4 regions of the Streptomyces sp. NPDC057486 genome follow, and region 3 is predicted to be linked to each of the others. Evidence: riboswitches for the same ligand, from Rfam matches in the RefSeq annotation. Region 3 holds a riboswitch; each other region holds the start of a gene.
What was found. A riboswitch is a leader RNA that binds a small molecule or an ion and turns the genes downstream of it on or off. The one in region 3 is predicted to bind cobalamin.
Positions count from the first base shown of each region.

Region 1: it holds a riboswitch for cobalamin, as region 3 does, so the genes downstream of both, ACFU6I_RS48065 (CbtB-domain containing protein) here and ACFU6I_RS02115 (prenyltransferase/squalene oxidase repeat-containing protein) in region 3, are expected to answer to the same signal.
Region 2: it holds a riboswitch for cobalamin, as region 3 does, so the genes downstream of both, ACFU6I_RS34935 (ABC transporter substrate-binding protein) here and ACFU6I_RS02115 (prenyltransferase/squalene oxidase repeat-containing protein) in region 3, are expected to answer to the same signal.
Region 4: it holds a riboswitch for cobalamin, as region 3 does, so the genes downstream of both, ACFU6I_RS35860 (ribonucleoside-diphosphate reductase subunit alpha) here and ACFU6I_RS02115 (prenyltransferase/squalene oxidase repeat-containing protein) in region 3, are expected to answer to the same signal.

Region 1 covers NZ_JBHVEE010000277.1:35-3,809, reverse strand. Annotated here, with positions in the region: gene ACFU6I_RS48080 (DUF6131 family protein) at 1-133, opposite strand, end outside; gene ACFU6I_RS48075 (Asp23/Gls24 family envelope stress response protein) at 343-834, opposite strand; gene ACFU6I_RS48070 (histidine phosphatase family protein) at 1,021-1,599, opposite strand; adenosylcobalamin (AdoCbl) riboswitch at 1,726-1,874, shown strand; gene ACFU6I_RS48065 (CbtB-domain containing protein) at 1,878-2,096, shown strand; gene ACFU6I_RS48060 (CbtA family protein) at 2,124-2,897, shown strand; gene ACFU6I_RS48055 (GNAT family N-acetyltransferase) at 2,965-3,528, opposite strand.
Region 2 covers NZ_JBHVEE010000105.1:26,073-34,344, reverse strand. Annotated here, with positions in the region: partial or broken gene ACFU6I_RS34950 (PRC-barrel domain-containing protein) at 275-595, shown strand; gene ACFU6I_RS34945 (ABC transporter ATP-binding protein) at 707-1,501, opposite strand; gene ACFU6I_RS34940 (FecCD family ABC transporter permease) at 1,498-2,592, opposite strand; gene ACFU6I_RS34935 (ABC transporter substrate-binding protein) at 2,589-3,656, opposite strand; cobalamin riboswitch at 3,692-3,880, opposite strand; gene ACFU6I_RS34930 (beta-ketoacyl-[acyl-carrier-protein] synthase family protein) at 3,961-5,184, opposite strand; gene ACFU6I_RS34925 (acyl carrier protein) at 5,181-5,441, opposite strand; gene ACFU6I_RS34920 (acyl-CoA dehydrogenase) at 5,727-7,589, opposite strand; gene ACFU6I_RS34915 (beta-ketoacyl-[acyl-carrier-protein] synthase family protein) at 7,667-8,272, opposite strand, start outside.
Region 3 covers NZ_JBHVEE010000002.1:110,095-118,366, reverse strand. Annotated here, with positions in the region: gene ACFU6I_RS02125 (aldehyde dehydrogenase) at 1-358, opposite strand, end outside; gene ACFU6I_RS02120 (MBL fold metallo-hydrolase) at 585-1,622, shown strand; cobalamin riboswitch at 1,654-1,788, shown strand; gene ACFU6I_RS02115 (prenyltransferase/squalene oxidase repeat-containing protein) at 1,895-3,163, shown strand; gene ACFU6I_RS02110 (SCO2322 family protein) at 3,205-3,846, shown strand; gene ACFU6I_RS02105 (energy-coupling factor transporter transmembrane protein EcfT) at 3,843-5,012, shown strand; gene ACFU6I_RS02100 (ATP-binding cassette domain-containing protein) at 5,012-6,721, shown strand; gene ACFU6I_RS02095 (ECF transporter S component) at 6,718-7,590, shown strand; gene ACFU6I_RS02090 (alpha/beta hydrolase) at 7,844-8,272, opposite strand, start outside.
Region 4 covers NZ_JBHVEE010000111.1:16,394-24,665, forward strand. Annotated here, with positions in the region: gene ACFU6I_RS35840 (family 20 glycosylhydrolase) at 1-125, opposite strand, end outside; gene ACFU6I_RS35845 (GlxA family transcriptional regulator) at 224-1,198, opposite strand; gene ACFU6I_RS35850 (hypothetical protein) at 1,280-1,486, shown strand; gene ACFU6I_RS35855 (ribonucleotide-diphosphate reductase subunit beta) at 1,546-2,559, opposite strand; gene ACFU6I_RS35860 (ribonucleoside-diphosphate reductase subunit alpha) at 2,559-4,955, opposite strand; cobalamin riboswitch at 5,099-5,237, opposite strand; gene ACFU6I_RS35865 (GNAT family N-acetyltransferase) at 5,277-5,777, opposite strand; gene mctP (monocarboxylate uptake permease MctP) at 5,918-7,573, opposite strand; gene ACFU6I_RS35875 (DUF3311 domain-containing protein) at 7,570-7,824, opposite strand; gene ACFU6I_RS35880 (GntR family transcriptional regulator) at 8,026-8,272, opposite strand, start outside.

The DNA of each region.
Region 1 (3,775 bases), on a different contig from region 3:
CGATCCCGTGGCCGACAGCACCGAGAATCCAGAGGACCGCACCGATCAGCACGAGTGCGACGCCGATGGTCCACAAGAAGGAAATTCCGGCCACCATGCCGAGCACGAGCAAAATGACTCCGAGGACGATCATTGCGTCCCCCAATCTTTCAGGGCCACCTTCGAGTATGCGCCGGAGGGCATGTCCCGCGTGGTGGACGACCGCGCTGGCCCGTAGTGCCGTCCAAGGCCGGGAATCCCTGGCCGGGACCGCAGCGGATCACACGGGACAGCCGGGGTTCGGGGCCGACGAGGCGGTCCGACGGGCCCTCTCGACCACGCGCGATCCGGTCCGGCGAACCGCTACGCGACCCGCCTCTCCGGCTGCTGTTCCTCTTCCTCGTCGGGCAGCTTCACGTCGCTCACCAGGATGTTGACCTCCACGACCTCCAGACCGGTCATCCGCTCGATGGCGGCGATCACTTCGGTCCGGACGTCGCCCGTGAGCTCGACGATCGAGTACCCGTATTCGACGATGATCGACAGGTCGACCGCCGCCTGGACCTCGCCGACCTCGACCTTGACACCGCTGGTGACGGACTGACCTCCCGCTCCGGGAACCCGCTCCCGCACGGCCCCCATGCCGCGGGCGAATCCCCCTCCCATGCCCTGGACTCCGGGCACATCCCGGGCCGCCAGCCCGGCGATCTTCGCCACCACGCCGTCGGCGATCGTGGTTCGGCCCCGCGACCCGGGTTCCGTTCGGCGGTTTCCGCCGTGCGGTCCCGCTTCGTGCGTGGCCTCTGATTGCGAGCGGGTGGTTTCGGGCCGCTTCACCTGTGTTTGATCGGTCATGGTCGGTCGCCCTTCCGAAGAGACGGTGGGTTCGAACGCCTTGGCCATTTTACGTACCATTTGTCCACATTGCTCGAGCGGTACGGGTGTGTGGGCGGACCCACCGGCGGGCCCGCGCGGAGATGTGCTGTGACCTGACGCAACGGACGGGGTGGACGGTCCGGCGGTGCGAAGGACGACGCCGGGTCACGGGGCGACGGTTCCGGTGCTCAGGGACCGCCCGCAGCGCAGGTTCCAGCGGCCGGACCGGCCGGTGAGCTCGGTCAGCGTCAACGGGGCGACATCCAGCCGCCAGAACGCCTGCGGCGGAAGACCCAGCGCATGCACGATCGCAGCGCGCACCACTGCGGGTTCGACCACGGCGATCACGCGGCCGTCACCGGTGCCGTCCCGATGCAACGAGTCCAGCCAGCCGCCTACCCGCGTACACAGGTCCAGCAGCGACTCACCGCCGTGCGGTGCCGCCGAAGGGCCGGACAGCCAGTCCGAGACCGCCTCCGGCTCGGCCTCGCTCACCTCGGCCAGCCGCTGCCCGGTCCAGCGCCCCAAGTCCCAGCCACGGAGGGGTGGTTCGGGGTCGGACCGCAGCCCCAGCGCCTCGGCGGTCCCGGCGCACCGTTCGTCCGCGCCGTGCACCCGGCGGCCGGCGGCAGGCACCGCGTCCGCGGCCGCACGCGCCCGCCGGACACCGGACGCGTCGAGCGGGGCGTCACCGTCGAAACGGGCTTCGCGCAGCGCCGCATTGAGCGCCGGTGAGATCAACATCACCTGTATCGTCAACACCGGTGTCAACTCCCTGAACTGTGGACTCTCGGGTAAGCACACCATGGCCTCCGGGCCTTCCGGCCCCGCGGATGGCGCCATGGCGGCGGGTGCCCGCAGGCGGTATGGTCGCGACGAGCATGACGACGGTGTGATGGAAGTCCGGTGAGAATCCGGCACGGTCGCGCCACTGTGAACCCGTACCTGTACGGGAAGTCAGACCCGGCACTGTCGTCTCAGGCACCACGATCGGGACGCGTGTTCCCTCAGGAGGTTCTGCCATGGCACAGACTGCTGCCCCCGCAAGCGTCGCAACACCCGCTATCACCCCCATCTCGCTGAAGGCCATTGCCCCGTGGGCGGTCTTCTTCGGCATCCTCATGCTCGTCCTCCTGTACTTCGTCGGCGCCGAGCAGGGTGCCACCGCCCTCATTTCCGGCGAAGGTGTCCACGAGTGGGTTCACGACGGTCGCCACCTGCTCGGTTTCCCCTGCCACTGACACGCTGCGCACCTCAGGGGAACCCTCATGAACTCCATATCCGTCAGAGCCCTGCTCGTCCGCGGCATGCTGGCCGGACTTGTCGCGGGCGCGCTCGCTCTTGCCGTCGCCTACTTCCTCGGTGAGTCCCGGGTGGACGCGGCGATCGCCCTCGAAGAGGCTCACAGCCACGACCACGGCGGCGGCGAGGAGCTCGTCAGCCGCACCATGCAGTCCACCGCGGGTCTCGCCACCGGTGTCCTGGTCTTCGGCGTGGCTGTCGGCGGCATCGCCGCGCTGGTCTTCTGCTACGCCCTCGGCCGCATCGGCAGGTTCGGCCCGAGGGCCACGGCCGCATTGATCGCGTTCGGCGCCCTGCTGACCGTGTATGTCGTGCCGTTCCTCAAGTACCCGGCCAATCCGCCGGCTGTCGGAAACCCCGACACGATCGGCCAACGCACCACCCTGTTCTTCCTGATGGTCGCCCTCAGCGTGCTGCTGGCCGTCGCTGCCGTCATCTTCGGCAAGCGGCTGGCTCCCCGCCTCGGCAACTGGAACGCGTCCATCGCGGCGTCCGCCGCCTATGTGCTCGTCATCGGGCTGGCCTACGCCTTCCTGCCCTCGTTCAACGAGGTCGGAAAGGACTTCCCGGCGAGTCTGCTGTGGGAGTTCCGCCTCGCCACTCTCGCCGTTCAGGCCACGCTGTGGACCACTTTCGGTCTGGTCTTCGGCTATCTGACCGAGCGACTGCTGGTGCCGAAGACCGGTGCGGTGACGTCCGGGGGCGGTACCTCGTCCCATGCGGCCGCCGCTGCGGGCTGAGGCGCCGGCCGACTCGTCGGCCGTATGACGGCAGAACCCGCCGGAGCGTCCCGGCGGGTTCTGTCCCTTATACGGCGTCCGTCGCGGCGGTGGCTTCAGCCACGTACGTCACCTCTGTCGTGTCCGGCGCCTCCGGCGTGTCCGACCATTCGATGAGGAAGTACTTCACCCGGTCGTCCGCCCGGACGAAACGCATGCCTGCCGCCACCATGACGCGATGGGACGCGATGTTGTCGAGGTCGGCATCGCCGTTCACGGCGGCGATGCCCTCGTCGCGGGCGAACTCCAGCAGCGCCCGCAGCGCCTCGGAGGCGTACCCCTTGCCGCGCGCCGCAGGGGTCAGACCGTAGCCGATCGTCACCTGCCCCTCCGCGTTCGGAGCGCCGTGAAAACCCACTCCGCCTATGGCGTGTCCGTCCTGGCGGAGGCGGATCTCGTAGGCGCCGAACGGCTGGGGGTTGCCGGAGTCGGCGCAATGCTCCAAGAAATGCCTGGCCCCGGCCTTGTCGCCGTCGGTGGGGTACTCCGGTGCCCACAGGGCACCCGGCCCCGGACGGTGGGCCACTACGTTTTCCGCCTCGGCGGGACTCAACGGGTGGAGTACGAGTCGAGGTGTCACAAGATCTCCCATGACCCGTCGGACTATCACGACGGCGAGCTTCGGCGCACCGGAATTATCGGAATTTTTGCTGCCTGCAGGGGTGGGCAGCAGTGCCTTGACCCTCGCGCAGTGGGCGGAGCATCACGTGGCGGCCTTCCGCTGACATGGGCCCCGGTCGACGCAGCCGCCACCTCCCGGGCCGACGCACGTGGACACGGTCCGTCCGCAGCGGTGGGGGCGGGCGGGCCGGGGTAGGCCCCCCCGCCCCCCCCCCGGC
Region 2 (8,272 bases), on a different contig from region 3:
AGCGCCACGTCGGCGCGCCGTTCGGCCGGGCCGCCCGGGCTGCCGGTCCGCAGTCCCACGTACGTCTCCCCCGGCACGACCTCACCCGAACGGTCCAACGCCGGGCTGTTCCCCCACCACCGGCATCGCACGCTGCCGCCCCGGATGCGCCGGGCCACGGTTCCGGGCCGGGAAGTTGCATCGCCCATCCGGGTGAGGCGCGATGGAAGCCGGACGTGCCCTACCTCGGTGGAGCCGTCCACGGAACGCGCGCCCGGGCGAGGAGGAACCGGTCATGGGAGCCGCTGACGGTTTCACGGATTCCAAGGAGCTCGACGGCCTGACGGTGTACGACCCCAGGGGCGAGAAGGTCGGCACCGTGGGGCGGGTGTATCTCGACGACGCCACCGGCAGACCGGACTGGATCACGGTGAAGACCGGCCTGTTCGGCATGAAGGAGAGTTTCGTGCCCCTGGAGGGCGCTCGCCGGGTCGGCTCCGATCTGCACATCCCTCATCCGAAGGACCGCGTGAAAGGCGCCCCGAGAGTGGACGCGGATGCGCATCTCTCCGTCTCCGAGGAGGAGGAGCTCTACCGTCACTACGACCTCACCAGGTGAGTTCCGCGGCCGGTCCCGCTGGCCAGGGCAGGCGTGACTCCCGGGAGCGGACGGGCCAGGGGCGGGGCCGCACTGTGCCGGCGTCCGCCTCCAGCTCCGCATGTCCGGCTATTCCGCCCGTCCGGGCAGAAAGCGCACCGAGGGACGCCCGTCCGGGCCGTCCTGGGTGACCACCGCCCGTACCCGGTACACGTCCGCGATGAGTTGCTCGGTGATCACCTCCGCCGGGGTACCGGCGGCCACCACCCGACCCTCCTTCATGACGACGATCAGGTCGCAGAACATCGCGGCCAGATTCAGGTCGTGCAGGGCGATGACGCCGGTGACGGGCAGTGAGGTGACCAGGGACAGGAGCTCCAACTGGTGCTGGATGTCGAGATGGTTCGTCGGCTCGTCCAGCAGCAGTTCACGCGGCTGCTGCGCCAGTGCGCGGGCGATCTGGACACGCTGGCGCTCGCCCCCGGAGAGCGTGTGCCAGGACTGGTCGCTGCGTTCGGCGAGTCCGGTGCGTTCCAGCGCCTCGCGTACCGCTTCGTCGTCCGCGCGGCTGGGCGCCGACCAGGCGCGGCGGTGCGGAATGCGGCCGAGCCCGACGACGTCCCTGACGCGCAGCTCGACCTGGGTGTCGGCGTGCTGGTCGACCACGGCGACCCGCTGCGCGACGGTGCGCCGGCCGAGCGCTGCGAGCGGTTCGCCGTCGAGCGTCACCACGCCCGCCGCCGGCACGAGGACCCCCGCGAGCACCCGCAGCAGCGTGGACTTGCCCGACCCGTTGGGACCGAGGAGTCCGACGGTCGCGCCGGGCGGGGGGACGAGGCAGACCCCGTCGAGGACGAGACGGCCCCCCGCCTCCCGGGAGACCCGCTGGGCGCACAGACCTGCGGCGGTGCCGTTGGATGTCATGTGGTCCTCCGGGTGCGGTACAGGACCAGAACGAACGCGGGTACGCCGATGAGGGCGGTGACGACGCCCACCGGCACCTCCTGCGGGTCGAGGACGGTCCGGGCGAGCGTGTCGACCCAGACCAGGAACACCGCCCCGGCCAGCGCGGTGACCGGTAGCAGCCGCCGGTGCCCGGAGCCGCTGAGCGCCCGGGCGGCATGGGGCAGCACCAGTCCGACGAAGCCGATGGCGCCCGCCGAGCTGACGAGCGCGGCGGTCAGCAGCGCGGTCGTGCAGAGCAGCAGGATCCGGGCGCGGCCGACGTCGACCCCCAGTGCGGCGGCCGCGTCCTGACCGAAGGCGAAGGCGTCGAGCGTACGGGCGTGGCCCAGACAGATCAGCAGGGTCACGACGAGCACGGTGAAGCAGACCCACACATCGGTCCAGCCGACCCCGCTGAGCGAGCCGAGCAACCAGAACAGCACACCTCGGGTCTGCTCGGCGTCGGCCGAGGTCATCACCACGAAGGAGGTCAGTGCGGAGAACAACTGCATGGCCGCGACGCCGGAGAGGACGACCCGGTCCGTCGTACCGCCGAGGGTGTGGCTGAGCAGCAGCACCAGGGCGAACGAGCAGAGCGCCCCGACGAATGCCCCGGTCGAGACCGACACCGCTCCCCCGCCCACCCCGAGCACGACGACCACGACCGCGCCCGTCGACGCCCCGGAGGAGACGCCGAGGACGAACGGGTCGGCGAGCGGGTTGCGGAGCAGGGACTGCATGACCGTGCCGCACACCGCGAGCCCGGCGCCGCACACGGCGGCGAGCAGAGTACGGGGCATGCGCAGGTTCCAGATGATGCCGTCCCGGATCGGGGTGAGCCGCGAGCCGCCCACCCCGAGATGGGCGGCCACCGCGGACCAGACGTCGGCGACGGAGATCCGGGCCGGGCCGATGGTGACGGCGACGGCGACGGACAGCGCGAGCAGGGCGACGCCCGCGGCCCACAGCACACCGTCGCGCAGCCCCCGCGCGCCGGCGGCCCTGCGGTGCGTATCGGTTCCGGGTGCCTGCTCCGTACGTACCGCTGCGCCCCGTTCGGTGTCCGTCACCCGGCGAGCCCGAACGTCCGCAGCCCGGCGGCGACCTGTTCCAGACCCTCGACCGTCCGGATGGACGGGTTCATGGCCTGGCCGCTGAGGAGCACGTACCTCTTGTGCTTGACGGCGTCCATCTTCTTCGTCGCGGGATTGGACTCCAGGAACTCGATCTTCTTCGCGGCGCTCTCGGCGGTCTGTGCCTTGCGCGTCAGATCGCCGATGACCAGGACGTCGGGGTTGCGGTCGGCGACGGTCTCCCAGCTGATCTGCGGCCATTCCTCATGGGTGTCGTCGAAGACGTTCTTCGCTCCGAGCTCCCTGGTGATGACGCCGGGTGCGCCGCAGCAGCCCGCCAGGTACGGGGCCTTGGAGTCGGAGAACCAGTAGAGGAGGGTGGCGTCGGACGCGTCGATGCCGTCGGTGGCCGTCTTCACCCGCTCCCGCAGCCGGGCGACGAGCTCGTCTCCGCGCTGCTGGACGCCGAACACCGCAGCCAGGTCGCGCACTTCGCCGTAGACGCTGTCCATGGTCAGTGCTTCGGTACGCGCTCCGTCGCCGCCGCCGCTGTTGTCCTTGCCGGTGCAGTCGGCGGGCGACACGTAGGTGGGGACACCGAGCTCCTCGAACTGTTCCCGGGGGGCGACGCCGCCCTTGGCGAGGGTCGATTCGAACGAGGCGCTGACGAAGTCGGGTTCCTGGTCGAGGACCTTCTCCGACGACGGCCGGTTCTCCGAGAGGCGTGGCACCTTCGCGTTGGCCTTCTCCAGCCCCTTCATCACCGGGTCGGTCCAGGTGGCTGTGGCCGCCAGCCGATCGGCGAGGCCGAGGGAGAGCAGGATCTCCGTCGATCCCTGGTCGACGGAGACGGCGTGGTGCGGTGCGGCTGCGACGGTGACGGTGCGACCGCAGTTCCTGAGCGTCACCGGATAGCCTTCGCCACCGGCCGACTTGGCTGCAGAGTTGTCGGTCCCTCCGCCGCACGCGGTCAGCAGGAGAAGTGCCGCCGCGATCAGGGCGGCGGCGCGGACAGGGCTGGCTATGGACGGCACGGAGTCCCTCTGCGTCTCAGGGCTCATGCGCGGAGCCCGGTGTACGGAGTGCTGCCGCCCGGTACCGGGCGGCAGGTGCCAGCAGGTCTTCGGACTCGGGTTCCTTCGGACGGGACGCCTTCCCAGGACATCCGTGGACGTCCCAGTGGCCGTGGCCCCGCCCGTCCCCCTCACCGCTGCGCGTCAGCTCCGGATTCGCACCGGATTCCCTGACCCCTACGTGGAGTTTGACTGGCTTCGGCAAGCTATCACGCTGCCCCGCGCGGCTGGTCGGCGGTGTGGTGGGGCCGCAGGCGCCCCGGCCGTCCCGGCCCGGCCCGCTCCCCCATGCCTACGGGCGCTGGAGGGCGACCACAGCATTGTGGCCGCCGAACCCGAAGGAGTGGCTCACGGCGCGCCGGACGGGCCGCCGGCGAGGCTGTTCGGTGACGCAGTCGATGTCGAACTCGGGCGCCGGGGCGTCCAGGTTGGCGATCGGCGGAACGACGCCGCGTTGCAGCGTGAGGATCGTCAGCCCCGCCTCGATGGCTCCGGCAGCCCCCATGCAGTGGCCCAGTACCCCCTTGGGGGCGGTGACGGGTGGCCGGTGCGGGTAGGCCCCGCTGATGAGAGCGGCTTCGGTGGCGTCGCCCAGCGGTGTCGACGTGCCGTGCGCGTTGACGTGTTCGACGTCCTCGGCCTCCCAGTCCGCGTCGCGCAGCGCGGCCTCGACCGCGGCCCGGGCGACGGCGCCGGACGGATGCGGACTGGTGGGATGGTGGGCGTCGGTGGTGGCGCCCGTCCCGACGAGCAGCGCCCGCGGGACCGCTGCCCGGGCCCGTGCGTCGTCCGCCCGTTCCAGCACCATGACGGCGGCACCCTCGCCCATGACGAGACCGGCGCGGTCGGCCGCGAACGGCCGGCAGAGGCGGGCCAGGTCACCGTCCCTCGTCGCGGCGGCACCGGACCGGGCGAATCCGGTCATGGCGACCGGGAAGACGATCGACTCGGTGGCTCCGGCGATCGCGAGGTCGCACTGCCCGGTGACCAGCAGGTCCCGGGCGACGGAGAGCGCGGTGACCCCGGACGAACAGGCGGTGCACGGCGCCAGGCTGGGACCGGTCGCCCCCATCCGGATGGCGATCTCCGCAGCGGGCATGTTCGGAATGGTGAGGAGGATCCCCGCCGGTGAAGTGGCCTCCGGTCCGCGCCGGTCGAGGGCGACGGCCTGTTCGGTCAGGCCCGCGGAGCCTCCACTGCTGGTGCCGACGACCACGGCGACCCGGCTGCCGTCCCAGTCGGCCGGGTCCAGTCCGGCGTCCGCGACCGCTTCCCGCGCGGCGAGGACGGCGAACTTGACGTACCTCCCCATCCGGAAGGCCGCACGGCCGCCGACCGCCTCGTCCAGATCGATGCCGGAGACCGTGCAGGCGAAGTCGATCGCACAGCCTTCGAGCTCGGGGACGGTGCGGGCCGGTGAGACCCCGGCGCACACCCCGTCCCAGGTGGTGTCGGTGTCGTTGCCGACCGGGGTGATCATCCCCAGACCGGTGACGGCGACGGCAGGCCTGTTCATCGGGCGTTGCTCATCGCGGGATCGCCGCTCACCGCAGCATCGATGAACGTCGTGATGTCGGCGAGAGTGGCGTCCTTGTAGAGCTTGTCGGAGTCGGCCTCGACCCCCAGCGCCTCCTTGATGATGACGGCGAACTCGGCGACGGCGAGGGAGTCCATCTCCAGGCTGTCCATCGTGGAACCCGGAAGGATCTCGGCGGCGGGCACCTTGAAGGTGTTCGTGAGAACGTCGGTGATCTTGGGGTGAATCGCGCTCATGATCTTCCTCTTCGCTAGGTCGTACAGGTCGCGCACGTCATGCAGGTTCTGCCGATGCCCGGGACGGCGGAACGCACGGTCCCGACGCCGATGTAACTGACTCACGATGTGCCGGTTACGCCTTGCGGCGAACCGATTCGCCAACGATCATCCGCGGCTTCGTGCAGCACCGGGAAAGGACGGATGCGGTGCCCCGGTACACCGGCGGAACGGCCCGGACTCCGAGGGCCCCGACCGCGTCCCGTACCCGGCACAGCTGCCCGGCGGTTCGCACGCCCGAAGCCTTCACCGCTCCCCCTGCGCCCCCGTGGTGTTCCAGGACGCCTCCGGATCGTCGTACGCATCGACGTAGTCGGCGCCTGCGATGGGCCAGTCCGCGAACAGCTCGTCCGGCAGTGCGAAGGACTCGATCAGGGTGGGCAGATGCCCGGCGACGGCGGCGATGAGCTGCTCGACGGCGTCCGGCAGGGCATTGACCTGATCAATCGTCAGATGGCCTGCGGCGAGCAGGTCGCCACTGTTGCGGGCCACCCACTGAAGGGCGAACAGCCGCTCCAGCTCGGCCAGCCTCTCGCGGCCAGGGCCTTCGGGCAGTTCCGCGACCGCCTCCGCGTACGCCTCGGCCGCCTGTCGGCGGGCGTGCGCCTCGACGCCCCGCAGGGCGGGCCCGGACGCCGCGTTCCACCGCGCCAACGGATCACCGTGCGGTGCGCCGCTCATCCGCTCCCTGGCGCGGGCGAACCAGATGACCTCCACCTGCGCATGCAGCCACTCCAGGAACCGGGGGTCCGCGAGCTCTCCGGTGGCTCGGCCCGAGGTGCCACCGTCCTCGGCCGGTGAGGCGGCGAAGAGCATTTCCGCGGCGGCCTTGGCGTGGATGGCCAGGTTGTCGCCCTCGGCGGTGATCACCGCCTCCGCGCCGGTGATCAGCTCGGTCATGCCGTTGTTCTCCAACAGCCCCTGCGCTCCGCACCGTTCGCGGCATTCGACGACAACGACACGGGCCTGCCAGGTGATCCACCCCTTCGCGACGGCGACCAGCCGCTCCGCCTCGGCCCGTCCCGTCTCCGTGCCGGTCCCGAGCTGTTCCTCCCAGCGGTCGAGGGCCCTGCGGTGCAGAAGGCTCATCGCGAACACCGTGGCCATGGCCTCGGCGAGCGGGCCGTGATGGCTGCGGTGGGCGATCACCCGCACCCGTTCCGTCGCGCGTGGCCCGGAGATGTACCGATGGCCTCCGTAGCGCACGGCGACGGCGAGCGTCGCGCGCGCGGAGCCGACCGCACAGGCGCTCATGGAAATCTTGCCGACCGTGACGCGTGCGATCGACGTGAGGAAGCGACGCCTGCGGTTGGGCAGGACGCTGCTGAACTCCCCGTCGTCGCCGATCCGTCCGTGCTCACCGCCGAGCAGTGCGTCACGCCCCACGAAGACCCGGTCGAAGGAGGTCAGACAGTGGTCGACGGGGCTGCCCAGGCGCGCCGGAAGCCTGCGGACGCGTACCCCCGGGAGAGTGTCCGTGTCGTCGGTGAGCGGCACCAGGAAGAGAAAGACCCCGTGGTCGGCGCCGTCGGCGAGCAGGCGCGCCGCGACCAGTCCTGACTTGGGGCCGCCGGCCGGGCTGGTGTTGGGCATGAACTTCTGTGCCCCGGAGTGCGGGGTGTGCAGCACGAACCCGTCGCGTACGCGGTCGTACGTCGCCGTGGTCTCGACGGCCGCCGCGTCGTTTCCGTGCGCCACCTCCGTACAGAGGAAGGTGCCGATGCGCCGCAACCGGAGGAAGTCCGACAGGTCACGGGGGCTCTCGCCGGCGTGGTCGAGGAGGCTGCCGAGGAAGAGGTTGTAGTGGATGCCCGCAACGGTGGTGAGCGCCGGATCGACCGGGCCGAGCCACTCGTGCAGGGCGGCGAGGGCGCGTGGGTCGACAGCGGGCCCGGCCGCGCTGTCGAGCGCGCTGTTGAGGATCCTCAGCCGTTCGTACGTCAGGGCGAGACGCTCGTCGGGACCGCCACCGACCGGGCGGCGGAACGGTTCCGTTGAGATCAGCCGCCGCCAGGAGCCGTGCTCCTGAAGGAAGTTGCCGCCGTAGATGACGCCCCTCAACACGTCAGCAAGGGTGTGGCCGGTGGTGCCGTCGATCGTTGCGGTCATGAACTGGAGAACGATGCAGGAGCGGCAAGGACACAACCCTTGCCGCTCCCATCGGGACCTGTGGGCGCCTCGACCGGTCAGGCGCGCTGGAAGGCGAGAGCGACGTTGTGTCCGCCGAAGCCGAAGGAGTGGCTGACGGCGCGCTCGACGGACTGCCGGCGCGGCTCCTTGGTCACGCAGTCGAGCGCGAACCCGACCGGCGGCGCATCCAGGTTGGCGATCGGCGGCACGATGCCCTGCTCCAGGGTCAGTACGGTCGCCACCGCCTCGATCGCCCCGGAGGCGGCGAGGGTGTGTCCGACCACGCCCTTCGGGGCGGTGACCGAGGGCCGGTGCGGGAAGAGCCGGGAGATGAGCGCGGTCTCCATCGCGTCGTTCAACGGAGTCGACGTGCCGTGCGCGTTGATGTGGTCGACCTCGCGGGGCGCCCAGCCCGCCTCGCGCAGCGCCGCCTCGACCGCCCGCTGCGCACCGCGCCCGTCGGGTGTCGGGGCAGTGGGGTGGTGGGCATCCGTACTGGAACCCACGCCGGTCAGCAGCGCCCGTGGGTGTCGGCCGCGGGCGCACGCGTCAGCGGTCCGCTCCAGCACGAGCACGGCGGCACCCTCCCCGATGACGAACCCGTCCCGGTCCATGGCGAACGGCCGCGACGCGCCCGCCGGATCACCGGTCCGGGTGGACAG
Region 3 (8,272 bases):
TCGCCGCGTCCCACACCATCATCGCGGCGAGCGCCTGCACCATCACGCTGGAGCTGTACGGAGTTCCGTTCTCGGAGCTGATGACGCGGGCGATCTCCTCGTAGCGAACGGCGAACGCGTCCTTGATCCGCGTGATCACCTCGATCCGCTCGTTCAGGGACGCGCGCGGCCAGGGTCCTTCGTCGAAGGCCCGGCGGGCGGCGGCGACAGCCCGGTCCACATCCGCTTCACAGGCGTGCGGCACCCGGCCGATGACCTGCTCGGTGTGGGGCGATATCACCTGGATGACGTCCTGGCCGAGCGGATCGACCAACTCCCCGCCGATGAACAGTTTTCCGTGTTCCACAAGCTCGGTCATGGCTGCTGCCTCCCGCGACCCGGCACGTACCGACTCCACACCCGATGTCATATCTGACTCTGTGTCAGAACTGATACCAGTTCCAGTTCCAGGAGTCCACGCCCCGGACAGGGCCACTGCAACACCCCTGCAGGGATGGTCGACTTGGGCTACTAATGAAACAAGTTCTCGTTACAGTGGGGGTGGCACAGCGCGGCCAGGGGCCGACGCGAGAGATGGGGAGCCCATGACACAGGTGACCGAGCACGGCGGCGGCGTGTGGTCCATCAAGGTCCCGATCCCGGACAACCCGCTCGGCCACACCCTGGTGCATGTCCTCGACACCGATCGCGGGCCGGTCCTCGTCGACACCGGCTGGGACGACCCCGACGCCTGGGACACCCTGGCCGCCGGAGTCGCCGCCGTGGGTGTGGACATCGCCGGCATCCACGGCGTGGTCATCACCCACCACCATCCCGACCACCACGGACTCTCCGGACAGGTCCGCGAGGCGTCGGGGGCGTGGATCGCGATGCATGCCGCGGACACGGCGATCGTGCGCCGTACCCGTGAGTCCGAACCGGGCACCTGGCTGACCTACCTGGCGGCGAAGCTCGCCGCGGCCGGCGCACCCGAGGAGCACCTCGCCCCGCTGCGCGCCGCCCGCACGGGCGGCCGGATGCGCACGCTCCCCGGACTGCGCGCCGCCCTTCCGGACCGCGAGATCGTCCCCGGCGAGCTGCTCGACCTCGCGGGCCGGCGGCTCCGGGCGATCTGGACGCCGGGCCACACCCCCGGCCATGTCTGCCTGCACCTGGAGGAGGACCATCCGGCCGATCTGCCCGGCCGCGGCCGCCTCTTCTCCGGCGACCATCTGCTGCCCGGGATCAGCCCCCACATCGGGCTGTACGAAGACCCGGACGACGCGGCGGTCACCGACCCCCTGGGCGACTACCTGGACTCACTGGAGCGCATCGGCCGGCTCGGGGTCGCCGAGGTGCTGCCCGCCCACCAGCACGCGTTCACGGACGCGGCGGGGCGCGTACGGGAACTCCTCGACCATCACGAGGAGCGGCTGACCGGACTGCTCGCTCTGCTCGCCACCCCGTTGACGCCGTGGCAACTGGCCGAGCGGATGGAGTGGAACCGGCCCTGGGAACAGATCCCGTACGGCTCGCGGAACATCGCCGTCTCCGAGGCGGAGGCCCATGTGCGCCGGCTGGTGAAGCTGGGGCGCGCGGAGGCGGTGCCGGGCAGCGGGCCGGTGACGTACGTCGCGGTGTGAGGCGGCCCTCCGCCCGGAAGGGGCGGGCTATGCCCCGGTAGAATGTGCGAGTCGTCATCATGCCCGTTCAGGGGGAAGCCGGTGCAAATCCGGCACTGACCACGCAACCGTGAGCCGCCGACACAGCGGTGAGTCGGGCTGCCCTGTCCGCGGTCGTGACCGGCTCGCGTCACCGGAACCCCGGTGACCGGCACCGTCGAGGAATACGGGGCCGGAGCCTGGTGCCTGTGTGTGCCTGTGCCCGGTTCCCCACAGGAGAGGCCCAGCCCGCCATGACCGTACGCCGCAGCGCAGCAGCGCTCGCCGCCACCGCCACCGTGCTCTGTGCGGCCGCTGCCCCGGCCGCGGTCGCGGCGCCGTCTCCCTCCCCCACCCCGTCCGTCGCGCTGCCCTCCGGGCTGTACGGCACCAAGGACCCGACGTACGACGGGGTCTGGCGGCAGTCGCTGGCGTTCCTCGCCCAGCGCATCGAGGGGGTCGTGCCCGCGACGAAGTCGGTGGACTGGCTGATCGCCCAGCAGTGCGCGAACGGCGCCTACGCCTCGTACCGCGCCGATGTCTCCAAGCCGTGCGACGCCAAGACCATGCTGGACACCAATGCGACCGCCGCCGCGGTGCAGGCGCTGGCGGAAATCGGCGGGCACGGCGACATCGTCAACAACGGCGTCCGCTGGCTGAAGTCCATCCAGAACGAGGACGGCGGCTGGGGCTACAACCCGGGCTCCCCCAGCGACGCCAACTCCACCTCCGTCGTGATCGGCGCGCTGGCCCGGCAGGGCCAGCGGATCGGCGACATGACGAATCCGGGCGGCAAAACCCCGTACGACGCGCTGCTCGCGCTCGCGATCCCGTGCGGCGACAAGGACGGCGGCGCGTTCGCGTACCAGCCCGACAAGGCCGGGAAGCTCGCCGCGAACGCGGATGCCACCGCGGCCGCCGTACTCGGCTCGATGGGCAAGGGACTGGCCGCCGGGGACAACGCCGCGGTCGAGGGCAAGCCGCCGGCCTGCGGGACGAGCGACGTCGTCAAGCCGGAGCAGGCCGCCCGGAACGGCGCCTTCTACCTCGCGGACGCCCTCGCGAAGAACGGCAACCACCTGAACCTGCCGCCGATGCCGGGCGCCGACGACACCACCCCGCAGCCCGACGTCGGCAACACCGCGGACGCGGTCGTCGCCCTGGCCTCGGCCGGCCACAAGAACAAGGCGGCCGGCGCGGTCGGCTGGCTGCAGAAGAACTCCAGGAGCTGGGCCGAGGAGGGCGGCCCCGCCGCCTACGCCCAGCTGGTCCTGGCCGCGCACGCGACCGGCGCCGACGCCCACGACTTCGGCGGCGTCGACCTGATCCGGGAGCTGAACGCGAGCGGACCCGCGCCCGCCGCCGTCATCACGCCCAGTGAGACCCCGGACGACTTCTCGGCCGAGGCCGGCACCAGCGACGACGCCGGTCTCGGGGTGTGGTGGCTGGTCGGTATCGGCCTCGCCGCCGGTGCGGGCATCGGCTTCCTGATCAGCAGCCGCCGGAAGCCCCAGCAGCCGTGAACCGAGCGGGAAATCGTGCGGGGAATGCGTTCGGCGGACGGGTGGCCGTCGCGCTGCTGCTGGTGCTCGGCGCCGCTCTGACCGTGCTCGGCGCGGGCACCGCCCATGCGGCCGGCTACCGCTACTGGTCGTTCTGGGAGGGCAAGGGGTCCGGCTGGGCCTATGCCACCCAGGGCCCCTCGCTCGTCCGGCCCGCCGACGGGTCAGTGCAGGGCTTCCGGTTCTCCGTGAGCGAGGACTCCCAGGACTCGGCGAAGCCGCGCCGCACCCCCGACTTCGCGACCGTCTGCGCGGACACCCCCGCCAAGGGCGGCACCAAGCGCGTCGCGCTCGTCATCGACCCCGGCGCGCCGGCGGACGCCCCGGCCGGGGAGACACCGCCCGCGCTGCGCACCGCCTGCGCGCAGGTGGCCCCCGGGGCGAGCACCGCCGAGGCGCTCGCCTCGGTGGCCAAGCCGCTGCGCTACAACAGCGATGCCCTGCTCTGCGCGATCTCCGGCTACCCCGCCTCGGGGTGCGGCGAGCAGGTCTCCGGCGGCGGGCACACGGCGTCCGCCTCTCCCTCGTCCACCCACCCCGGGAACGGGCGCAGCGGTCCGTCCACCGGGGTGCTCGTCGGGCTCGGTGCCGTCCTGCTGCTCGGCATCGCCGCCGTCCTGCAGGCCCGCCGCCGACGCGGATGACCGCCTCCCCGGGCGCCGCCCGGCTCAGCCATGCACTGCGGGCGCCCGCAGCGACCCGCAGCAATGCCCTGCCCGCCGGGGCCTGGTGGCTGTGGGCGCTCGGGCTGGCCACCGCCGCGTCCCGGACCAGCAATCCGCTGCTGCTCGGACTGCTGGTGGGCGTGGCCGGGTATGTCGTGGCGGCGCGCCGGACGGACGCGCCGTGGGCGCGTTCGTACGGGGCGTTCATCAAGATCGGGCTGTTCGTCGTCGCCGTTCGGCTGCTGTTCTCCGTCTTCCTCGGCTCGCCGATCCCCGGTACGCACCTGGTGTTCACTCTCCCCGAAGTCCCGCTGCCGGACTGGGCGCAGGGCGTCAGGATCGGCGGCCGGGTCACCGCCGAGCAGCTGCTCTTCGCGCTGTACGACGGGGCGAAGCTGGCCACGTTGCTGATCTGCGTCGGCGCGGCGAACGCGCTCGCCAACCCGGCCCGGCTGCTGAAGTCGCTGCCGGGTGCGCTGTACGAGGCGGGAGTCGCCGTCGTGGTCGCGATGACGTTCGCGCCGAACATGGTCGCCGATGTGGCGCGCCTGCGCACCGCACGCCGGCTGCGGGGCCGCCCGACCGGGGGCATCCGGGCCGTTCTGCAGATCGGACTGCCGGTGCTGGAGGGTGCGCTGGAGCGGTCGGTGGCGGTGGCGGCGTCGATGGACGCGCGCGGGTACGGGCGTACGGCGCAGGTCCCGCCCGCCGTCCGGCACACCACGAACGTCCTCACCCTCGGCGGTCTGCTGGGGGTCTGCGCGGGTACCTACGGCCTGCTGGCCTCGCAGGGTGCGGTCTTCGGGCTGCCGCTGCTGCTCGCCGGGCTCGTCGCCGCTGCGGCCGGGCTGCGGCTCGGCGGCGCCCGCTCGGTCCGTACCCGCTACCGGCCCGACCGGTGGGGTGTGCGGGCCTGGCTGGTGGCGGGGTCGGGTGCGGTGGTCGCGGCGGCGATGATCCTGGCGGGCAGCGTCGACCCGGAGGCGCTGCACCCCGGGGTCGTCCCCCTGGTCGCGCCGGTGTTCCCGCTGTGGCCCGCTGCGGCGGTGCTGATCGGGTTGCTGCCCGCGGTGGTGGCGCCCGCGCCACCACCGGCGGGTGGTCCGGCCGGCGCTCCCGTCGCGCACTCCGAGAAGGGACAGTGATGATCCGGTTCGAGCAGGTCTCGGTGCAGTTCGAGGGCATGGCGCACCCCACCCTGTCCGGCGTCGATCTGACGGTCCCAGAGGGCGAGTTGGTGCTGCTCGTCGGTCCGTCGGGGGTCGGCAAGTCGACGCTGCTGGGGGCCGTCTCCGGTCTCGTGCCGCACTTCACGGGCGGCACGCTGCGCGGCCGGGTCACGGTCGACGGCCGCGACACCCGTACCCACAAACCACGCGAACTCGCCGATCTGGTCGGCACGGTGGGCCAGGACCCGCTCTCCCATTTCGTCACCGACACCGTCGAGGACGAGCTGGCGTACGGCATGGAGTCGCTGGGGCTCGCCCCTGACGTCATGCGGCGGCGGGTCGAGGAGACTCTCGACCTGCTGGGCCTCGCGGGACTGCGCGACCGGCCGATCGCCACGCTCTCCGGCGGCCAGCAGCAACGGGTCGCGATCGGCTCGGTGCTGACCCCGCACCCCAAGGTGCTGGTCCTGGACGAACCGACGTCCGCTCTGGACCCGGCGGCGGCCGAGGAGGTCCTCGCGGTGCTCCAGCGACTGGTGCACGACCTGGGCACGACGGTCCTGATGGCGGAGCACCGGCTGGAACGCGTCGTCCAGTACGCGGACCAGGTCGTCCTCCTGCCGTCGCCGGGCGCCGCACCCGTGACGGGTGCGCCCGCCGACGTCATGGCCGTGTCCCCGGTCCACCCGCCGGTGGTCGCGCTGGGACGGCTGGCGGACTGGGAACCGCTGCCGCTCTCCGTGCGTGATGCGCGACGCCGGGCGACCGGGCTGCGGGAACGGCTGGCGTCGGCCGAGCCGCCGTCGGCCGTCCCGTCGGCGGCGCCCGCCGCCCCGGCACCGCTGCCCGACGCCCCGGTACGGCGTGGGCTGTTCGGACGCCGTCGCGCACCCGGTGCAGAGCCCGCTCCGGGTCCCGCGGGGGAAGCAGCCGTCCGGGCCGAGGGTCTGGGGGTGCGGCGCGGTCGCGTCGAGGCGCTACGCCGGGTGACGTTCTCCGTCACGCCCGGCGAGACCGTCGCCCTGATGGGCCGCAACGGCGCGGGCAAGTCCACACTGCTCGCCACCCTCGTCGGCACGGTCGAGCCCACGGCCGGCACCGTTCACGTGGGCGGCCTGGCTCCGCACCGTACGCCGCCGCGCGACATGGTGCGCCGGGTCGGACTCGTACCGCAGGAACCGCGCGATCTGCTCTACGCGGACACGGTCGCCGCCGAGTGCGCGACGGCTGACACGGACGCGGGCGCCGCGGCGGGCAGCTGCCGGGCCCTGGTCTCCGAGCTGCTGCCGGACGTGCCGGACGACACCCACCCGCGCGACCTCTCCGAGGGGCAGCGCCTCGCCCTGGCTCTGGCGATCGTGCTGACCGCGCGCCCCCCGCTGCTGCTGCTCGACGAGCCGACGCGTGGTCTGGACTACGCGGCGAAGGCCCGCCTGATACGCGTGCTGCGCGGTCTGGCCGCCGAGGGTCATGCGATCGTCCTGGCGACCCACGATGTGGAGCTCGCCGCCGAGCTGGCCCACCGGGTGGTGATCCTCGCCGACGGGGAGATTGTCGCTGACGGGCCGACCCGGCAGGTCGTGGTCTCGTCCCCGGCGTTCGCACCGCAGACCGCGAAGATTCTCGCCCCGCAGGAGTGGCTGACCGTGCCGCAGGTGCGCGCGGCACTGGGGGCGGAGGCATGAAGCACCGGGAACGGACCGTACGAGCGGCCGAAACACCGGGGGCCCGGCGCACGGTCGACCGGCAGGCGCGGGCGGTGCGGCTCGGGCCGCGTGCGATCGCCGCGCTCCTCCTGATCAGCGCGATCGGTGTCGTCGCCATCGGCTGGCCGCTGCTGGCCGGCGCGGACTCGGGCCTCGCGCACTCCCAGGACGCGCCCTGGCTGTTCGCCGCACTGCTTCCGCTGCTGGTCGGGGTGGTCGTCGCGACGATCGCGGACTCCGGCCTGGACGCGAAGGCGGTGGCGATGCTGGGTGTGCTCGCCGCGGTCGGCGCCGCGCTGCGCCCGCTCGGCGCGGGGACGGCGGGCCTGGAGCCGATGTTCTTCCTGATGGTGCTGAGCGGCCGGGTGCTCGGCCCGGGCTTCGGGTTCGTGCTCGGCTCGGTGACGATGTTCGCGTCCGCGCTGCTCACCGGCGGGGTGGGCCCGTGGCTGCCGTTCCAGATGCTGTCGATGGGCTGGTTCACCATGGGCGCCGGGCTGCTGCCGGGCCCGGACCGGCTGCGCGGGCGGGCCGAGCTGCTGATGCTCGCGGCCTACGGAGGTGTGGCGGCGTTCGCGTACGGCACGGTGATGAACCTGTACGGCTGGACGATCGTGCCGGGCCTCGGCTCGGGCATCTCCTTCCATCCCGGTGATCCGCTGACCGAGAACCTGGTCCGCTTCCTCGCGTACTGCCTGGCCACTTCGCTGGGCTGGGACCTGGGACGGGCCGTGCTGACCGTGGCGCTGACCCTCGTCGTCGGCGGGACGTTGCTGAAGGCACTGCGCCGGGCCACGCGGCGTGCGGCCTTCGAGGCCCAGGTCACCTTCGACGCCCCGAAGGCGTGAGGGCCCCCGCAGGGCCTTGGTCCTGCACCATCGGGAGCAGTAGCCGTTCCACCCCGGAACTGTGTCGTTCGCCCGCACCGTCCCAGCCCGGCCTCGCGCCACCCGCCCGTCGCAAGGCCACCGTCGCCGGAGCCGCCGTGCTCCTCGGCGCCACCGGCCCGGCGCTCGGCGTCACCCCGGCCACGGCCGCACCGGCGTCCGCGCCGACGGCCGCCGCCGGCCCGCCGTCGGCTCCGGGTCCGGCCCGGTCCGATCAGCGGTGACGCCGTCCCGCTGCGGTGACCGTGTCGAACCAGCGGACGATCTGCGGGCCGGACTTCATGAAGGTCCCGTTGTGATCGGTCGTCCCTTGGTCGATGACCGGAACTCGCGTGCCGTGCGCGGCAAAGTCATCCGCGCAGTTGAGGGAGTTGGCGATCGCCACGTCCCGGTCGCCGGCTGACGAGTAGAGCCGCACGGGCACCTCGGGCTTCCAGTCGCACTGACCGTCCTGGGCGTTCAGTACGTCGCGCAGCACCCCCGCCGGATGCTGCAGGTCCTGATAGGCCTCGTCGGTGAGGAGTTCCTTCAGCGTGCCGGGCAGCGCCGGGATGATGTCCTCCTCGAAGTGGTGGGTGTCGAAGAGGCTCTCGACGATGTCCGCGTACGGCTCGCGGAAGAACTCCGAGGGGTCCTTGTAGAG
Region 4 (8,272 bases), on a different contig from region 3:
GGCAGCACCTCGGGCGGGGCCGCAGCGGCGGAGCCGTCCTCGGCCGAGGCGCTCTGCCACGGCAGCAGCGCGGCGGCCAGCGCCGCCACCACGGCTCCGATGGTCCTTCGTCTTGCCATCCGCATGTCCATGCGCCCGACCCTCGTGGGGGGAGAGGCCTGCGGTCCATGGACTGATGCGTGAAACAGTTGGACGAATGATCGGAGGTCAGGTCCGAAGGGGATCAGGCAATTTCGGAGACGGCAGCCGGGCCGCGGAAGGTGTGGCGGTAAGCATTCGGAGTGGTTCCCAGGGACTTGACGAACTGATGGCGCAGCGCCGCCGCATTTCCGAAACCGGTACGTCCGGCGATCGTGTCCATCGTTTCATCGGATGTCTCCAGCAGGTGCTGTGCCAGCAGGACCCGTTGGCGCAGCAACCAGCGGTACGGGGTGGTGCCCGTCTCCTGCTGGAAGCGGCGCGCGAACGTGCGCGGCGACATGTGCGCCTGGGCGGCGAGCTGTTCGACGGTCATCTCCCGGTCGAGGTGGCGCTCCATCCAGGCGAGCGTTCCGCCGACCGTGTCGCACGCGGTGCGGGGCAGAGGGCGCTCGATGTACTGCGCCTGACCGCCGTCGCGGTGCGGCGGTACCACCATGCGGCGGGCGATGGCATTGGCGACATGGGGTCCGTGCGCCTGCCGGACCAGGTGCAGACAGGCGTCGATCCCGGCGGCGGTGCCCGCCGACGTGATGATCTGTCCCTCGTCCACATACAGCACGTCCGGCTCGACGACGGCCCGCGGGAAGCGGCGCGCCAGTTCGGCCGTGTTGTGCCAGTGGGTGGTGCAGCGCCGCCCGTCCAGCAGCCCGGCCTCACCGAGCACGAAGGCGCCGGTGCACACGCTGAGCACCCGGGCCCCGCGGTCCACGGCCCTGCGCAAGGACTCCAGCACCTCGTCCGGGAAGTCCCGGCTCTTGAAGGACGCACCGGCGGGGACGGCGATCAGGTCCGCCTCGTCCAGCCGGTCGAGACCGTGCGGGGTGGACACGGTGAACCCGGCATGGGTCCGCAGCACCGGACCCTCGCCGGAAACCACCGCGAAGTCGTGCACCGGCAGGCCTTCGTCACTGCGATCGAGTCCGAACACCTCGGCCAGTACCCCGAGTTCGAAGGGATGCACCTCGCCGAGCAGCAGGACCGCGACATTGTTCAGCATGCAGTCAGTGTGGCAGTAATTCGATGCTGTGTGACAGTCCTGCCACTGCCGGACTCGTCCCGCGCGGGCGAGAGTGGAGGCATGAACACATTCCTGAACCACCTGGGCATTGCGGTCGTTTTCGTACTCGTCCTGGCGCCGGTGCTGGTCGGCATCGCGCACGACCGCCGCATCGACCGCCAGCTGCGCGAGGCGGAACGGGATCGGCGGCCCGAACCACCGGGAACAGCGGACGCCGCACAACCGGTGAAGGCTGTGCGGCGTCCGGACCTCCGGATCGGGGCGTGAGCCCAGTGCCCTCCCGGCAATGTTTGCCCCGTCGCGGCAAACATTGCCGGTCACACGCCCTAGAAGTCGTCGTCGAAGGCGACCGAGCCCTCCACCGCCACCTGGTAGGCGGACGGCCGGCGCTCGAAGAAGTTCGTCAGCTCCTGGACGCCCTGCAGCTCCATGAACGAGAACGGGTTCTCGGAGCCGTACACGGCCGGGAAGCCGAGCCGGGTGAGCCGCTGGTCGGCGACGCACTGCAGGTACTCGCGCATCGACTCGGTGTTCATGCCCGGCAGTCCGTCACCGCACAGGTCGCGGCCGAACTGCAGCTCCGCGTCGACCGCCTCCTTCAGCATGTCGGTGACCTGCTGCTGGAGCTCGTCGTCGAAGAGGTCGGGTTCCTCCTTGCGGACGGTGTCGACGACCTCGAACGCGAAGTTCATGTGCATCGTCTCGTCACGGAAGACCCAGTTGGTCCCCGTGGCGAGACCGTGCAGCAGACCGCGGGAGCGGAACCAGTAGACGTACGCGAAGGCGCCGTAGAAGAACAGTCCCTCGATGCACGCCGCGAAGCAGATCAGGTTCAGCAGGAAGCGTCGGCGGTCGGCCTTCGTCTCCAGCCGTTCGATCTTTTCGACCGAATCCATCCACTTGAAGCAGAACTGCGCCTTCTCGCGGATGGAGGGGATCTCCTCCACCGCGTCGAACGCGGCCGCGCGGTCGTCCGGGTCGGGCAGGTACGTGTCGAGCAGCGTCAGATAGAACTGGACGTGCACGGCCTCCTCGAAGAGCTGTCGCGACAGATACAGCCGCGCTTCCGGGGAGTTGATGTGCTTGTACAGGGTCAGTACGAGGTTGTTCGACACGATCGAGTCGCCGGTCGCGAAGAACGCGACGAGCCGGCCGATCATGTGCTGCTCGGCGGGTGTCAGCTTGGCGAGATCGGCGACGTCGGAGTGGAGGTCGACCTCCTCGACCGTCCAGGTGTTCTTGATCGCGTCGCGGTAGCGCTCGTAGAAGTCCGGGTAGCGCATGGGCCGCAGGGTCAGTTCGAAGCCCGGGTCGAGCAGATTCTTGTCGGTTGAGCTCATTACTGGCAGGCCTCGCAGGACTCGGGGTTTTCGAGGGAACAGGCGATCGCGTCCGCGTCGGGAGCCGAAGCCTGCTGGACGGGAAGGGCAGCGGCGACCGTGGCCTGGCCCGATGCCGCCCGCGCGATCCGGGTGGCCGGACGTGAGCGCAGGTAGTACGTCGTCTTCAGCCCCTGCTTCCAGGCGTAGGCGTACATCGAGGAGAGCTTGCCGATCGTCGGCGTCTCCAGGAACAGGTTCAGCGACTGGCTCTGGTCCAGGAACGGCGTACGCGCCGCCGCCATGTCGATCAGACCGCGCTGAGGGATCTCCCACGCCGTGCGGTACAGCGCCCGTACGTCCTCCGGGATCCAGGCGAAGCCCTGCACCGAGCCGCTCGCCTCGCGCAGCGCCTCGCGGGTCCGCGCGTCCCACACGCCCAACTGCTTCAGCTCGTTCACCAGATAGGCGTTGACCTGGAGGAACTCACCGCTGAGGGTTTCGCGCTTGAAGAGGTTGGAGACCTGCGGCTCGATGCACTCGTACACCCCGGCGATCGAGGCGATCGTGGCGGTCGGAGCGATGGCGAGCAGCAGCGAGTTGCGCATGCCGGTCCGTGCGATCCGGGCGCGCAGCGCTTCCCAGCGCTCGGGCCAGCTCAGCTCGGTGTCGTAGTGGTCGGGGTGCAGCACGCCGCGGGCGGCGCGCGTCTCGGACCAGGCGGGCAGCGGACCGGAACGCTCGGCGAGGTCGCAGGACGCCTCGTACGCGGCGAGCATGATCCGCTCGGAGATCTTCGTGGAGAGCGCGCGGGCCTCGGGGGAGTCGAACGGCAGCCGCAGCCGGAAGAAGACGTCCTGGAGCCCCATCGCGCCCAGCCCCACCGGACGCCAGCGGGCGTTGGAGCGGCCGGCCTGCTCGCTCGGGTAGAAGTTGATGTCGACGACCCGGTCGAGGAACGTCACGGCGGTACGGACGGTGGCGTCCAGCCGCTCCCAGTCGATGTCGCCGTCGGCCACGAACGAACCGAGGTTGACCGAACCGAGGTTGCAGACGGCGGTCTCGCCGTCGTCGGTGACTTCGAGGATCTCGGTGCACAGGTTCGACGAGTGGACGACGCGACCCGGCTCCGCCGTCTGATTGGCCGTCCGGTTGGAGGCGTCCTTGAACGTCATCCAGCCCTGACCTGTCTGCGCGAGCGTCCGCATCATCCGGCCGTACAGCTCACGCGCGGGCATCGACTTGCGGGCCAGGCCCTTGGCCTCGGCGGCCCGGTACGCGGCGTCGAACTCGTCGCCCCACAGGTCGACCAGTTCCGGCACGTCGGCGGGGGAGAACAGCGACCAGTCGCCGTCCGCGTCGACCCGGCGCATGAACTCGTCAGGGATCCAGTGCGCCAGGTTGAGGTTGTGCGTACGCCGCTGGTCCTCGCCCGTGTTGTCGCGCAGCTCCAGGAATTCCTCGATGTCCGCGTGCCACGTCTCCAGGTAGACGGCGGCGGCGCCCTTGCGGCGGCCGCCCTGGTTCACTGCGGCGACCGAGGCGTCGAGCGTCTTCAGGAACGGCACGATGCCGTTGGAGTGCCCATTGGTACCGCGGATCAGCGAGCCGCGGGCGCGGATGCGGGAGTACGACAGGCCGATGCCGCCCGCGTGCTTGGAGAGCCGTGCCACCTGGTGGTAGCGGTCGTAGATCGAGTCGAGTTCGTCCAGCGGCGAGTCCAGCAGATAGCAGGAGGACATCTGCGGGTGCCGGGTGCCGGAGTTGAAGAGCGTGGGGGAGGAGGGGAGGTAGTCGAGGCGGCTCATCAGGCCGTACAGCGAGGCGACCTCGTCCAGTGCGCGTACCGACTCGTCCTCGGCGAGACCGGCGGCGACGCGCAGCATGAAGTGCTGCGGCGTCTCGATGACCTGGCGGGTGAGCGGGTGGCGCAGGAGATAACGGCTGTGCAGCGTCCGCAGCCCGAAGTAGCCGAACCGGTCGTCGGCGCCGTCGGCGAGGGACTGCTCGACCAGCGCGTCGAGCCGCGCCGCGTGGAGTGCCACGAAAGCGGCCGTGCGGTCCGCGATCAGACCCTCGCGGTGGCCGACGGCGACCGAGGCGGAGAACGACAGCGCGCCCTGACCGGCCGCCTCGTCCGCGATGGTGCGGGTCAGGAGGCGGGCGGCGAGCCGGGAGTACGCGGGGTCCTCGGCGATCAGACCCGCGGCGGCCTCGGTGGCCAGCGCGCGCAACTCCGCCTCGTCCGACGCGGCGTTGCGGCCGCGCAGCGCGGCGGCGGCGACGCGGCCGGGGTCGGTGTCGGGCAGATCGGCAGTGAGGTCGGTCAGGGTCCGCAGCAGTGCGGTCCCGGGTCCGTCGTTCGTGGTTCCCGCGGACTCGGCGACTGAAGCCGGATCGGCTGGCGCGATGGTCACGTGGTGCTCTCCCTCGCTCGGCTCTGGGCCGGCGGGGGAGCGGGGCAGCCGCGCGGAGGCATGCCCGAAGAAGGAGGGCAGCCCTGCGTGCGGCGTCCACCGGCCCATCCGCGAGGCCCGGACGTCTGGGCGTCCGGATCGGTCGAGCCGGACGCGCTGTCGGCAGGTCCTCGGACTTTCAGGGTGCGCAAAAGGGCACCGAATACACCGTTGCGGGACAGTTCCGGATTCACACCGGATTTCCCTGCGGCGACAGCGAGCACGAGCATACATGTGGGGGCCGCCCGATGAGGCGGCCCCCACATGTTGTGTCGCATCGGTTCAGAGGCTCAGGCTGTAGGTGAGGAGCGAGAGGCCTTCGACGGGATCCCAGTCCCGTTCCGGCGTGCGTACGAAGCCGAGTCGATGGTAGATCCGGTGGGCGCCGAGCATGGTCGGCTGGGTGGACAGGACGAGCCGCGCGACGCCCTCCGTGGCCCGTGCCCGGTCGATACAGGCCCGCACGAGCGCCTCGCCCGCCCCGTGGCCGCGTGCCTTCCGTGCGACCGCGAGCATCCGGAACTCGGCCTCGTCGGGGCGGGCGATGTCGGCCCACGGATTGCCGGGCGGCGCGTAGGTGACTCCGCCGAGGAGCGTGCCGTCGGCACCGACGGCGACGAGCACGTCGGCCTCGGCGACGCGACGGGGGACGTCCCGGAGCGTTTCGAGATACGGGTCGTCGGCGCCGAGGTCGAGCAGGCCGTCGTCGAGGTAGGCGTGGGCGGTGATCTCCCCGAGGGCGGTGTGTTCCGTCGGGGAGATCGGGCGGATCGAAAGGTCCATGCCGGGAGTGTGCCGTACGGGTGGGACGGCACCGGACGGGCTGGGGTGCAGCCCGTCCGGCGCCCTGCGATCGCACGCACCGGACGACGCTCCTCATGGGGCGGACGCCGCCGGTCGCGGCACCAGTGCTGAGACCGGAACTAGCCGGCGGACGGGCTCGCGTCGGGTGACGGGCTCGACTCGGGCCGGGCCGACGGGAGTTCCACCCGGACGCCCGGGTCGCCCGCGTCCGCCGTGTAGTCCGCGGGGGAGGTCTCGTCGACCCCCGCCGGGGCCTTCACCGCGTTCAGGACGATCGTCAGCACCACGGTCACCACGGCGTTCAGCACGAACGCCGTCAGACCGATGTAGCCGATCTCGCCGATCCCCGGGATCTCCTTCGAGGATCCGCCGAAGTGCGCCTGGGTCGGGCTCGCCACTCCGTACGCGGCGAGCGTGCCGTACACCATGCCGACCGCCCAGCCCGCGAGCAGCGCCCAGCGGTGGAACCACCGGGTGAACAGGCCGCCGACCAGCGCCGGGAACGTCTGCAGGATCCAGATCCCGCCGAGCAGCTGGAAGTTGATCGCGACCGTCTTGTCCATGGTGAGGACGAAGGCGAGCGCGCCGACCTTCACCAGCAGCGACACCAGCTTGGAGACCTTGGTCTCCTGGGCCGCGGTCGCGTCGGGCTTCAGGAAGTCCTTGTAGATGTTCCGGGTGAAGAGGTTCGCCGCGGCGATCGACATGATCGCGGCGGGCACCAGCGCGCCGATGCCGATCGCGGCGAACGCCACACCGGCGAACCAGTCGGGGAACATGTTCTCGAACAGCTGCGGGATCGCCAACTGTCCGTTCTCCACCTTGACTCCGGCGGCGATCGCCATGAAGCCGAGCAACGCCAGCAGGCCCAGCATCAGCGAGTACAGCGGCAGGATCGTGGTGTTCCGCCGGATCACCTCACGGCTGCGGCTGGAGAGCGTCGCCGTGATCGAGTGCGGGTACATGAAGAGGGCGAGCGCCGACCCCAGTGCCAGGGTCGCGTAGCCCCATTGGCCGGGTTCGGCCGGTGCCAGGGCGCCGCGCGGTTTGCCGGTTGCGGGGTTGGTCTGCGAGAACGCGTCGCCCGCCTTGGCGAAGATGTCGTCGAAGCCGCCCAGCTTGATCGGGATGTAGATGATCGCCACCGCGATGACCAGGTAGATCAGCCCGTCCTTGACGAACGCGATCAGCGCGGGGGCACGCAGCCCGGAGGAGTACGTGTACGCGGCGAGCACCGCGAACGCGATCAGCAACGGCAGGTCCTTGACGAACCAGTTGGTGTTCTCGCCGCCGCCGACGCCCATCACGTCCAGCACCGCCTGGATGCCGACGAGCTGAAGCGCGATGTACGGCATCGTGGCGAGGATGCCGGTGACGGCGACCGCCAGCGACAGGCCCTTCGATCCGAAGCGCCCGCGGACGAAGTCCGAGGTGGTGACGTACCCGTGCTTGTGCGACACCGACCACAGCCGCGGCAGGAAGGTGAAGATCAGCGGGTACACGAGGATGGTGTACGGGACCGCGAAGAAGCCGGCCGCTCCGGCTGCGTAGATCGCGGCGGGTACGGCGACGAAGGTGTACGCGGTGTACAGGTCGCCGCCGAGCAGGAACCAGGTGACCCAGGTGCCGAACGACCTGCCGCCCAGGCCCCATTCGTCGAGGCTGGCCTCGTTCTCGGCCTTGCGCCAGCGCGCGGCCATGAAGCCGATGACCGTGACGGCCAGGAAGAAGAAGATGAAGACGCCGAGCGCGACGCCGTTCACGCCGTCCTTCATGCCGACGCACCCCCCTTGCGGGCGCGCTGGTCACGCTGCCAGAGCTTGTACGCGACCATCGTGAGCGCCGTGGAGATCAGCACCCAGACCATCTGGTACCAGTAGAAGAACGGGATACCGATGAAGGTGGGGTCCACCTTCGCGTACGAACCCACCCAGAGCATCGCCACGAACGGGGCGACGAGGCAGAGGGCGATGACCACTCTCACAGGAGTGACTGTCGGTGGTTTCGCGTCTGTTTCTTCCGTCATGCGGCGACTCCGTCCCCTCGCTGATCACCTGTTGTAATGCGCAGGCAATCTAGGGGAGGGTTCCGGCCACAGTCACCCCCTGTCCGCATTGCGGTCCGGCAACGGTGTCACGAAACCGCCAGGGGGGCCTGCCCGAGGACCGACTCCCGATGCTCTGTTCGAGGTTGAACAGTTTGTTCGGTCAGGAGCCGGTCCGCGGCCTCAGTCGGTCGGTCGCTTCAGACGCGCCACGAACTTGTAACGGTCGCCGCGGTACACCGACCGCACCCACTCGACCGGTTCGCCCTGTCCGTCCAGGGAGTGACGGGACAGCATGAGCATCGGCAGGCCCACGTCCGTACCGAGCAGACCGGCTTCGCGCGGGGTGGCGAGCGAGGTCTCGATCGTCTCCTCGGCCTCCGCGAGCCGTACGTCGTACACCTCGGCCAGTGCCGTGTAGAGGGAGGTG